4 regions of the Pseudomonas sp. AC532 genome follow, and region 4 is predicted to be linked to each of the others. Evidence: predicted binding sites of a transcription regulator. Region 4 holds the regulator's gene; each other region holds the start of a gene.
The links. Region 4 encodes sigma-54, which starts transcription at its own class of promoters, with help from an activator protein. Its sites were predicted from a motif close to ANTGGCATNNANNTTGCTNT; they were not measured.

Region 1 (2,199 bases), 100 kb from region 4:
GGTCCGATGAGCCGCCTTTGATGGCATCGAGCAGCATCTTGTTGACGAAACGCACCACCGGCGCATCGTCAGCGTCCTGACCACTACCGTCATTTATCTTCTTGTCGTCATCGACGGATTCGGTTTCCAAGCCATCCAGGTCGACGTCGCCCATATCCTCAAGGCCGCTATGCCCGGTCTCGAAAAACTTGTCGATGGCATCGCCCAGCTTGTCGTCTTCCACCAGCAACGCCTCAGTGGAGAGCCCTGTGCTGAATTGGATATCCGTGACGGCCTGATGGTTGGATGGGTCGGAGATGCCTATGAAAAGCTTATTACCACGGCGCCATAAAGGCAGTGCTCGGTGTTGGCGCACCAGCTTTTCGCTGACTAGGTCCCTAGGCTGACCGTCCTTGTCCAGCGCGGTGAGGTCGAAGTAGGCGATACCGAACTGATCAGCGGTCAGCTCAGCTAACGCGCGACTTTTCACCAGCTTGTTCTGAGCTAGGTAGTGAACCAGCGACAGCTTGTTGCGCTTTGCTTGCACCTGAGCCTGTTGAGCGGCCTTTTCATCCAGCAAATCAGCCAGTACTACCTGCTTGGCCAAGCCAGAAAGGGGGATGTTCTCGCTCATGGGGACCTCACACATATCGAATGGGTGCGTTATAGCGCAGATGCCAAAGGCTGCCAAACAGGGTGCGTTGATGTGACCAAAAATGTCACAAGTTGCTCATGCTGGCCAAGCTGTTCAGTTGAAGGGGCTAAGTTGAGTGCCGCTGATGCGTATTGCTGCTTAGAGAACAAAGGTTTAACGAGCGTGTGAGGTGTTGGCATGAGTTCTGCTAAACCTCCTTCAGGCTTGTCTGCCTACTCTCATTACTCTGGAGATTCTTATGAAAGCTCAAAAAGGCTTTACCTTGATCGAACTGATGATCGTAGTCGCGATCATCGGTATTTTGGCCGCAATCGCTCTGCCCGCTTATCAGGACTACACCAAGCGTGCTCGCGGTGCTGAGATTGTCTTGGCTACCGCTCCTTACAAGCTCGGTGTTACCGAGTGTGTTGCTAACGGCAACTGCCTGAACGCCGCAGCGAACGGTATTACTGTTCCTGCGTCTGCTTCACGTGCGGCTTCTTCGGTTCCGGCTGATCTCGCGGCAACAGATGCTCCTACAACAGCTCAATACAGCACTATCACTGTTGGCGGTGGCGGTGTTGTCACCGTAGTACCGAAGGCCACCAATGGCTTCGTTGCGGGGGATGACTACGTTCTCACTCCAACTTATAACACTACTACTCGCAACGTGACTTGGGCAGTTTCCGGTCAGTGCGTAACCAAGGGCTGGTGCAAAGGTAGCTAAGTTTTATATGGTTTAGTTGCTTAGAGCGCCTCTCATCACTGGGAGGCGTTTTTTTTTGGCGTTGTAAGTGGGGGTGTGCTTGAGTAAAGTAATTTTCATTTTCGCTTTTCTGATTTGCGGGGCTTCGTTTGTTCTCCCGTTTAGGGATTATCCTGATGGGGATTTCTATTCAGATGCAATGGCAGTGATTCTGTCGCTATGCGTTGTTGTATGTTTTGGTCGACGTGTGGCAATGACGCATATTGTCTGGGTGTTTTCTTTTTTTCTTCTGATTGCTCTCGCTGCTGGTGAGAGGGGTTATTATTATCAAGGCTGGTTTTTTCCGATTGCAGCAGTTATCTGTTTGTTTTTGTATTTTTCTACCGTATCTGGGCTTGAAGCTAATCTTCGTGAGTCATTTCTCGCCGGGTGCCTGTGGGGGGTAGTCGTCGGAGGCTTTTTGAATGTTGTGCTTGGGTATTTTCAGTTGTTTGGCTGGGTCGATCATATTTCGGCGTTGGTTTTTCGCGGTGGATACCAGGTGTATGGGAATTTTGGGCAGCGAAATAACTTCTCTACATACCTTTTGGTTTTTTCGGTTGTCTTGTGTGGGCTGTTGTGTAAACGAAATATTAATGTTCTATTTGCGGGAGGGATGCTAGCGCTCGTAGCAATTTTGCTAGCCTACGCTGCTTCGCGTATGGCCGTTCTTGCGGTGCTGACTCTCCTGCTTTTAGCTTTGATAGTATTTAGGCTACGTGATTGGTCTGCGGAAGAGTCTGTAGCTTTCTATTCTTACTCCCTGTTTTCGATTTTCTTTTCGCTGTGTTTGATTGTTCTGTGGTTCTTTGAGTTGGGTGCTTCGTCCCGTATATCCATC
Region 2 (2,199 bases), 1.3 Mb from region 4:
GAAGGTCATCTGGAAGGTGACGAACACACTTTCAGGGAAGGCCGCGACCAGCGATTCCTTGGTCAGGTTGCCGAGGAACATGTTGCCCAAACCGCCCACGAAGGAGCTGAAGTTGGTCACGCCGGCTTCCATCCCGGTGGTGTCGAACGCCAGGCTGTAGCCGTAGGCGAACCACAGGATGCTCATCAGTGCAGTAATGGCGAAGCACTGCATCATCACCGACAGCACGTTCTTGGAACGCACCATGCCGGCATAGAACAGCGCAAGACCTGGGATGGTCATGAACAGCACCAAGGCGGTGGCGGTCAGCATCCAGGCTGTGTCACCGGAATTCAGCGTCGCTTCCTGGGCCATGGCCAGGCCCGGGAAAAACAGGGACGAAAGGGCTCCGAGCCCTGCGACTTTTCGCAGAGTCATGATTTAACTCCTGGGACGATTAGGGGTGGGGGCGGAGCTTTAGATCGCGTCGGTATCGGTTTCGCCGGTACGGATGCGGATCGCCTGTTCCAGGTTTACGACGAAAATCTTGCCGTCACCGATCTTGCCGGTGTTGGCAGCCTTGGTGATCGCTTCAATGACACGGTCCAACTGATCGTCGGCGATGGCCACGTCGATCTTTACCTTGGGCAGGAAATCGACGACGTATTCGGCACCGCGATAGAGCTCGGTGTGACCCTTCTGACGACCGAAGCCTTTCACTTCGGTCACGGTGATGCCTTGCACCCCGATTTCCGACAGCGACTCACGGACGTCGTCCAGCTTGAACGGCTTGATGATGGCAGTGACTAGTTTCATGAAACTTTCTCCCGTGTAAGGTGGACTTGCCCCAGGAATTGTTACCCCGTGGCAAGTCTAAGCTCAGTGTCTGGCTTTTGTATGCATCGGTTGCCATGACGGGCTGATCCGATACCACCGCTCCTGGCAAAACTGTCCCGTCCGCACGATGCATTCGAACCGCATCGGTGCATGGGTCATGAGCGACTAAGCAGAAAGCTTGCCAATACCGGCAAAGCGCCTCATTTCAGGACGTTAGGTGCGCGTAGCGGCCCGAGCCCCCTTCCAGCAAACAGCAAGCGCACCACAACAGCGCCAAACCGCGCACCGAAGCGCACAGTTATGGTGCGCACACCTCGCCGCGCTCATGAAAATCACCGTGCTACACTGCCGCCATTCGGTTCAGGAAGGTCCCCATGCTGCCACCCAAAGCTCTGCTCGACGCGCTCAGCAGCCAGGCATCGCGCCTGCTCAGCGGTGATAATCCCTTGCCTCGCAGCGAGATCGAGAGCCAGCTCAAGGCGTTGCTGCAGGGCACGTTCAGCAAGCTGGACCTGGTCAGCCGCGAGGAATTCGACAGCCAGATGGTAGTGCTCGCGCGTACGCGTGCACGCCTCGAGGCGCTCGAAGCGAAAATCGCGGAACTCGAAGCGCGCACCCCTCCCGCGCAGCCACACGCCCCTGCCGAGTAACCTGCTCGGCCGGCAGCTGATCAAGGAGTGATCGATGTCATTGGCCATAGTCCACAGCCGCGCCCAGGTCGGTGTCGATGCTCCGTCCGTCACCGTCGAGGCTCACCTGGCCAACGGCCTGCCTTCTCTCGCACTGGTCGGCCTCCCGGAAACGGCAGTCAAGGAGAGCAAGGATCGCGTGCGCAGCGCTATCCTCAATTGCGCCCTGGATTTCCCGCCTCGGCGTATCACCCTGAATCTCGCCCCGGCTGATCTGCCCAAGGACGGCGGCCGCTTCGACCTCGCCATCGCCCTGGGTATCCTGGCCGCCAGCGGCCAGTTGCCGGCGGATTCGCTGGCGTCACTGGAATGCCTGGGCGAGCTGGCGCTATCGGGCACCATCCGCCCGGTACAGGGCGTGCTGCCTGCGGCCTTGGCGGCGCGGGAAGCAGGACGCACCCTGGTGGTGCCCAAAGAAAATGCCGAGGAAGCCAGCCTGGCATCAGGCCTGACGGTGCTAGCGGTCGGTCACCTGCTGGAACTGGTTGGCCACCTGAACGGCCAGATGCCGCTAGCCGCCTATCAGGCCCAGGGCCTGCTGCGCCACACGCAGCCCTATCCGGACCTGGCCGACGTGCAAGGTCAGATCGCCGCCAAGCGTGCTCTGCTGGTAGCAGCGGCTGGGGGCCATAACCTGTTGCTGAGCGGGCCTCCGGGTACCGGCAAGACGCTGCTGGCCAGCCGTCTGCCTGGC
Region 3 (2,199 bases), 360 kb from region 4:
GAAGAAGGTCTCGATGCCGCGGGATTTGCCCTGCGGAATCTGTTCGGCGGGCACCCCCAGCTCGGCCGCCGCCTGGCGCCAGATGTCCTCGCGGTTGACGGTGTCGATCAGCGCCTGGCTGTCGAAATCCTTCGGCAGGTAACCCCAGCGTTTGTTTTCGGTGAGGAACCACAGGTCGTGGCTCTGGAACGGGTAGGAGGCGAATTCGCTCCAGAAGCGCATCACATGCGGGCTATTTTCCACCACGCGGCCGTTGCCGTAATCGATATTGCCCTGCAGACGCGCCAGCAGGTCCTTGGCAGGCGCGCCGATCCAGCGGCGCTTGGCACAGATTTCGGCCACTTTCTCCTTGTTTGCCGCCGCGTCGCAGAACATCTGCGCTTCCATCACCGCCTTGAGCAGTGCGCGGGTGGCGTTGGGGTTGGCGGCTACGTAGTCGGCGCGCAGCGACAGGGCTTTTTCAGGGTGGTTGGCCCACAGCTCGCCGGTGGTCAGCGCGCTGTAGCCGATGTCCTGGTTGACCAGTTGCGCGTTCCAGGGCTCGCCCACGCAGAAGGCATCCATGCTGCCGACCTTCATGTTGGCGACCATTTGCGGTGGCGGGATCACCACGGTCGGCAGGTCCTTATTGGGCTCGATGCCACCGGCCGCCATCCAGTAGCGCAGCCACAGGTCGTGGGTACCGCCGGGAAAGGTCATGGCTGCGGCTATCTTCTGGCCCTTGGCCTGTTTTGCGGCGACCGCCTGCTTGAAGGCACTGGCGTCCGTGCCGAGCTTGAGGTCCTGGTATTCCTTGCTGATCGAAATGCCTTGGCCGTTGAGGTTCAGGCGCGCCAGCAGAACCATCGGCAGCGGCGTGTTGTTGGTGGTGATCCTGCCGGCCGCCATCAGGTAGGGCATTGGCGTGAGAATATGGGCGCCGTCGATGCCGCCACTGCCGGAACCCAGCACGAGGTTGTCGCGAGTGGTGCCCCAGGACGATTGCTTGAGCACTTCCACGCCGGTCATGCCGTGTTTGGCGAACAGGCCCAGCTCTTCGGCCACGAACAGCGGGGCGGCATCGGTGAGGGCGATGAAGCCGAGCTTGGCGGTGGTGGTCTCCAGACCGTCGGTGCCGGCAGCCCATACTGCGCTGCTCAGGCCTGCCGGCAGCAGGCTCATCAATGCGCTGCCGCCGAGCAGGCCCATGGACTGCTTGAGGAAAGTACGGCGCGGCTGATCAGCGCTGTCGTCGTGGCTCTGCAGTGTACGTGGCGTGTCGTCCATATCGTTTCCCCAAAGGCGCGCATAAAAAAACGGCGCCCACTCTCGCGGCAGCTCGGGCTGCGACGAGGGTGGACGCCGTTGTCCAGTTCGGATTGTGAAGGGGCAGGGCCTGCCTCCCTGACAGGGTCATAGCAGGTTGCATGCCAGCACTGTCAGTGCATGGCGTGGCGGAGCTGCGGCGCTGCCCTGCGTGCCTGACCAGGAAGGTTAACTGCTTGAGTGGCAACGCTTTTCAGTCTGTATCAGCGGATTGCGAAAATAACCCGCTCGCCCGTCGCCAGTGCCGCCACCGCACAGCAGCAGGGCGTCGATGGGCCGGTGTGCGCGGAGCAGGTGCATGAATGGTCGCAGGCTCGCACATCGCCGGGCCCGCAGCCGGACCGCCGTTGGCGCAGTGCTATGCATAGTGGGGGCGCGCCGGGGCAGGTCCTGGCCTGCGGTCGATCACCGTGATCAGCAAAGCCGGGGCGCGTGCCGCTCAGGTACGCTTGTTCCCGTGGGCGCGCGGGGCGTCCTGTGCCTTGCGCGCGGCAAACGCGAGCAGGCTCTGCGCGACATCGACCAGGCGCATGCTGCGCTCCATGGCGGACTGGCGCAGGCGGGCATAGGCGTCTTCTTCGCTGAGTCGATAGTCGTTCATCAGCAGCTTCTTGGCGCGCTCGATCAGCTTGCGCTCGTTGAGGGTCTCACGGGTTTCCTTGAGCTCATCGCTGACCCGCTGCAGGCGCTGGTTCTGCTCGTGCAGCAGGTCGAGCACCGAGCGCGCCAGGTGGTTGCCTACCGAGTCCTGTGGCGCGCTGTCCAGGGTGCTGCTGTGCACGCTGAACAGCAGGGCCTGGTCGCTGCCGACGTCCATCTGTGCCAGACGCTTGAGCAGTGTGCGGTGGTTGTCGAGGTCGGCGTGGGCTTCGGCGATGCTGCTGCGACAATGCG
Region 4 (2,199 bases):
CCTCGCCGAAATTCATTCTGCTCGATGAACCCTTTGCCGGTGTCGACCCGATCTCCGTTGGCGACATCAAGCAGATCATCCATCACCTCAAGGCCAAGGGCATCGGCGTACTGATCACCGATCACAACGTGCGTGAAACCCTGGATATCTGCGAAACCGCCTATATCGTCAGCGACGGGCAACTGATCGCCGAAGGTGACTCCGCCGCCATCCTCGCCAATCAGGTGGTCAAGGAAGTCTATCTGGGCCACGAATTCCGTCTGTGACAGGCTTCCCCATCGATGAGCGCCTGCTGGAGCCAGCTACCATCGCCGCCGTATCGGTGTGACGAAATGGTAACAGCCCCTAGGCAAAGCGCTCGGGTTCAGGCATATAATTTGCTTTATAGTGGCGCTTTGTCGCCATGCCGTCGATTGCGCACAGACGCCGGATAAGGTCTGCAATGAAACCATCGCTAGTCCTGAAAATGGGCCAGCAGCTGACGATGACACCGCAGCTGCAACAAGCCATTCGCCTGCTCCAATTGTCGACCCTGGACCTTCAACAGGAAATCCAGGAGGCGCTGGAGTCCAACCCGATGCTCGAGCGTCAGGAGGAAGGCGACGACTTCGACAATTCGGACCCCATGGCCGATGGCGCAGAAAGCGCCACGACCGCCGCCGCCCAGGAAGAAAAGTTTCAGGAACCGACCTTCCAGGAAAATACGCAGACCGTCGACAACCTGGAAGAAGGCGAATGGGGCGAACGCATTCCCAGCGAGCTGCCTGTCGACACCGCCTGGGAAGACGTCTACCAGACCAGCGCCAGCAGCCTGCCAAGCAGCGACGACGACGAATGGGACTTCACCACCCGCACCTCGGCAGGGGAAAGCCTGCAGAGCCACATGCTCTGGCAGCTCAACCTGGCACCGATGTCGGACAAGGATCGCCTGATCGCCGTGACCCTGATTGATTGCATCAATGGTCAGGGCTACCTGGAAGAGACGCTCGAAGAAATTACCGATGCCTTCGACCCCGAACTCGATGTCGAGCTCGACGAGGTCGAGGCGGTGCTGCACCGCATCCAGCAGTTCGAGCCCTCGGGCATCGCGGCGCGCGACCTGCGTGAATGCCTGCTGCTGCAACTGCGCCAGTTGCCTTCCAGCACGCCATGGCTGAGCGAAGCCCTGCGCCTGACCAGCGATTACCTCGACCTTCTCGGCGGCCGCGATTACAGCCAGCTGATGCGCCGCATGAAGCTCAAGGAAGATGAGCTGCGCCCGGTCATCGAGCTGATCCAGAGCCTCAACCCGCGGCCCGGCTCGCAGATCGAATCCAGCGAGCCCGAGTACGTGGTGCCTGACGTCATCGTGCGCAAACACAACGACCGCTGGCTGGTGGAGCTCAACCAGGAAGCCATGCCGCGCCTGCGCGTCAATGCCCAGTACGCCGGCTTCGTCAAACGCGCCGACTCCAGCGCCGACAACACCTTCATGCGCAATCAGTTGCAGGAAGCACGCTGGTTCATCAAGAGCCTGCAGAGCCGCAACGAAACCCTGATGAAGGTCGCTACGCAGATCGTCGAGCATCAGCGTGGTTTCCTCGACTACGGCGACGAGGCCATGAAGCCGCTCGTGCTGCACGACATCGCCGAGGCGGTGGGCATGCACGAGTCGACCATTTCACGCGTCACCACGCAAAAGTACATGCACACCCCGCGTGGTATTTACGAGCTGAAGTATTTCTTCTCCAGCCATGTGAGCACCTCCGAAGGCGGTGAATGTTCTTCCACCGCCATCCGCGCGATCATCAAGAAACTGGTCGCGGCGGAAAATGCGAAAAAGCCATTGAGCGATAGCAAGATCGCTGGTTTACTGGAAGCACAGGGCATTCAAGTGGCGCGCCGAACAGTCGCCAAGTACCGTGAATCGCTCGGTATAGCACCTTCGAGCGAACGCAAGCGACTGATGTAAGGTGCCCTTGTAGCGGTATCTCTAAAGACGTTGGCGAGGCAGTTAGCGCAAGGAAAAAACAGGCGAAAAGCGCAGTTTACGAGCTGTAAATGAGCATTTGAGTCTGTTTTTGACGCAGATGGCAACGTAGGTAGTTTTTAGAGGTACCGCGTAGCAAGCCCCAGTGTTCCTGTGGCAGGTTCTCCAACCTGCCACTCACACACGGCAACAAGGAGAAGCGGTATGCAAGTCAACATCAGTGGGCACCA

Region 1: a site for sigma-54 is predicted at 806-825, ahead of ACZ0AV_RS17590 (pilin). Genes of this name have one in related genera too.
Region 2: a site for sigma-54 is predicted at 983-1,002, ahead of glnK (P-II family nitrogen regulator). Genes of this name have one in related genera too.
Region 3: a site for sigma-54 is predicted at 1,395-1,414, ahead of ACZ0AV_RS19725 (CmpA/NrtA family ABC transporter substrate-binding protein). Genes of this name have one in related genera too.

The regions. Positions count from the first base shown of each region.
Region 1 is NZ_OZ409888.1:3,775,852-3,778,050, forward strand. Features, by position in the region: gene pilB (type IV-A pilus assembly ATPase PilB) at 1-613, opposite strand, end outside; gene ACZ0AV_RS17590 (pilin) at 873-1,340, shown strand; gene ACZ0AV_RS17595 (PglL family O-oligosaccharyltransferase) at 1,420-2,199, shown strand, end outside.
Region 2 is NZ_OZ409888.1:2,592,613-2,594,811, forward strand. Features, by position in the region: gene ACZ0AV_RS12280 (ammonium transporter) at 1-417, opposite strand, end outside; gene glnK (P-II family nitrogen regulator) at 457-795, opposite strand; gene ACZ0AV_RS12290 (accessory factor UbiK family protein) at 1,191-1,466, shown strand; gene ACZ0AV_RS12295 (YifB family Mg chelatase-like AAA ATPase) at 1,501-2,199, shown strand, end outside.
Region 3 is NZ_OZ409888.1:4,243,306-4,245,504, forward strand. Features, by position in the region: gene ACZ0AV_RS19725 (CmpA/NrtA family ABC transporter substrate-binding protein) at 1-1,266, opposite strand, end outside; gene ACZ0AV_RS19730 (nitrate- and nitrite sensing domain-containing protein) at 1,745-2,199, opposite strand, start outside.
Region 4 is NZ_OZ409888.1:3,879,349-3,881,547, reverse strand. Features, by position in the region: gene lptB (LPS export ABC transporter ATP-binding protein) at 1-266, shown strand, start outside; gene ACZ0AV_RS18010 (RNA polymerase factor sigma-54) at 443-1,951, shown strand; gene hpf (ribosome hibernation-promoting factor, HPF/YfiA family) at 2,174-2,199, shown strand, end outside.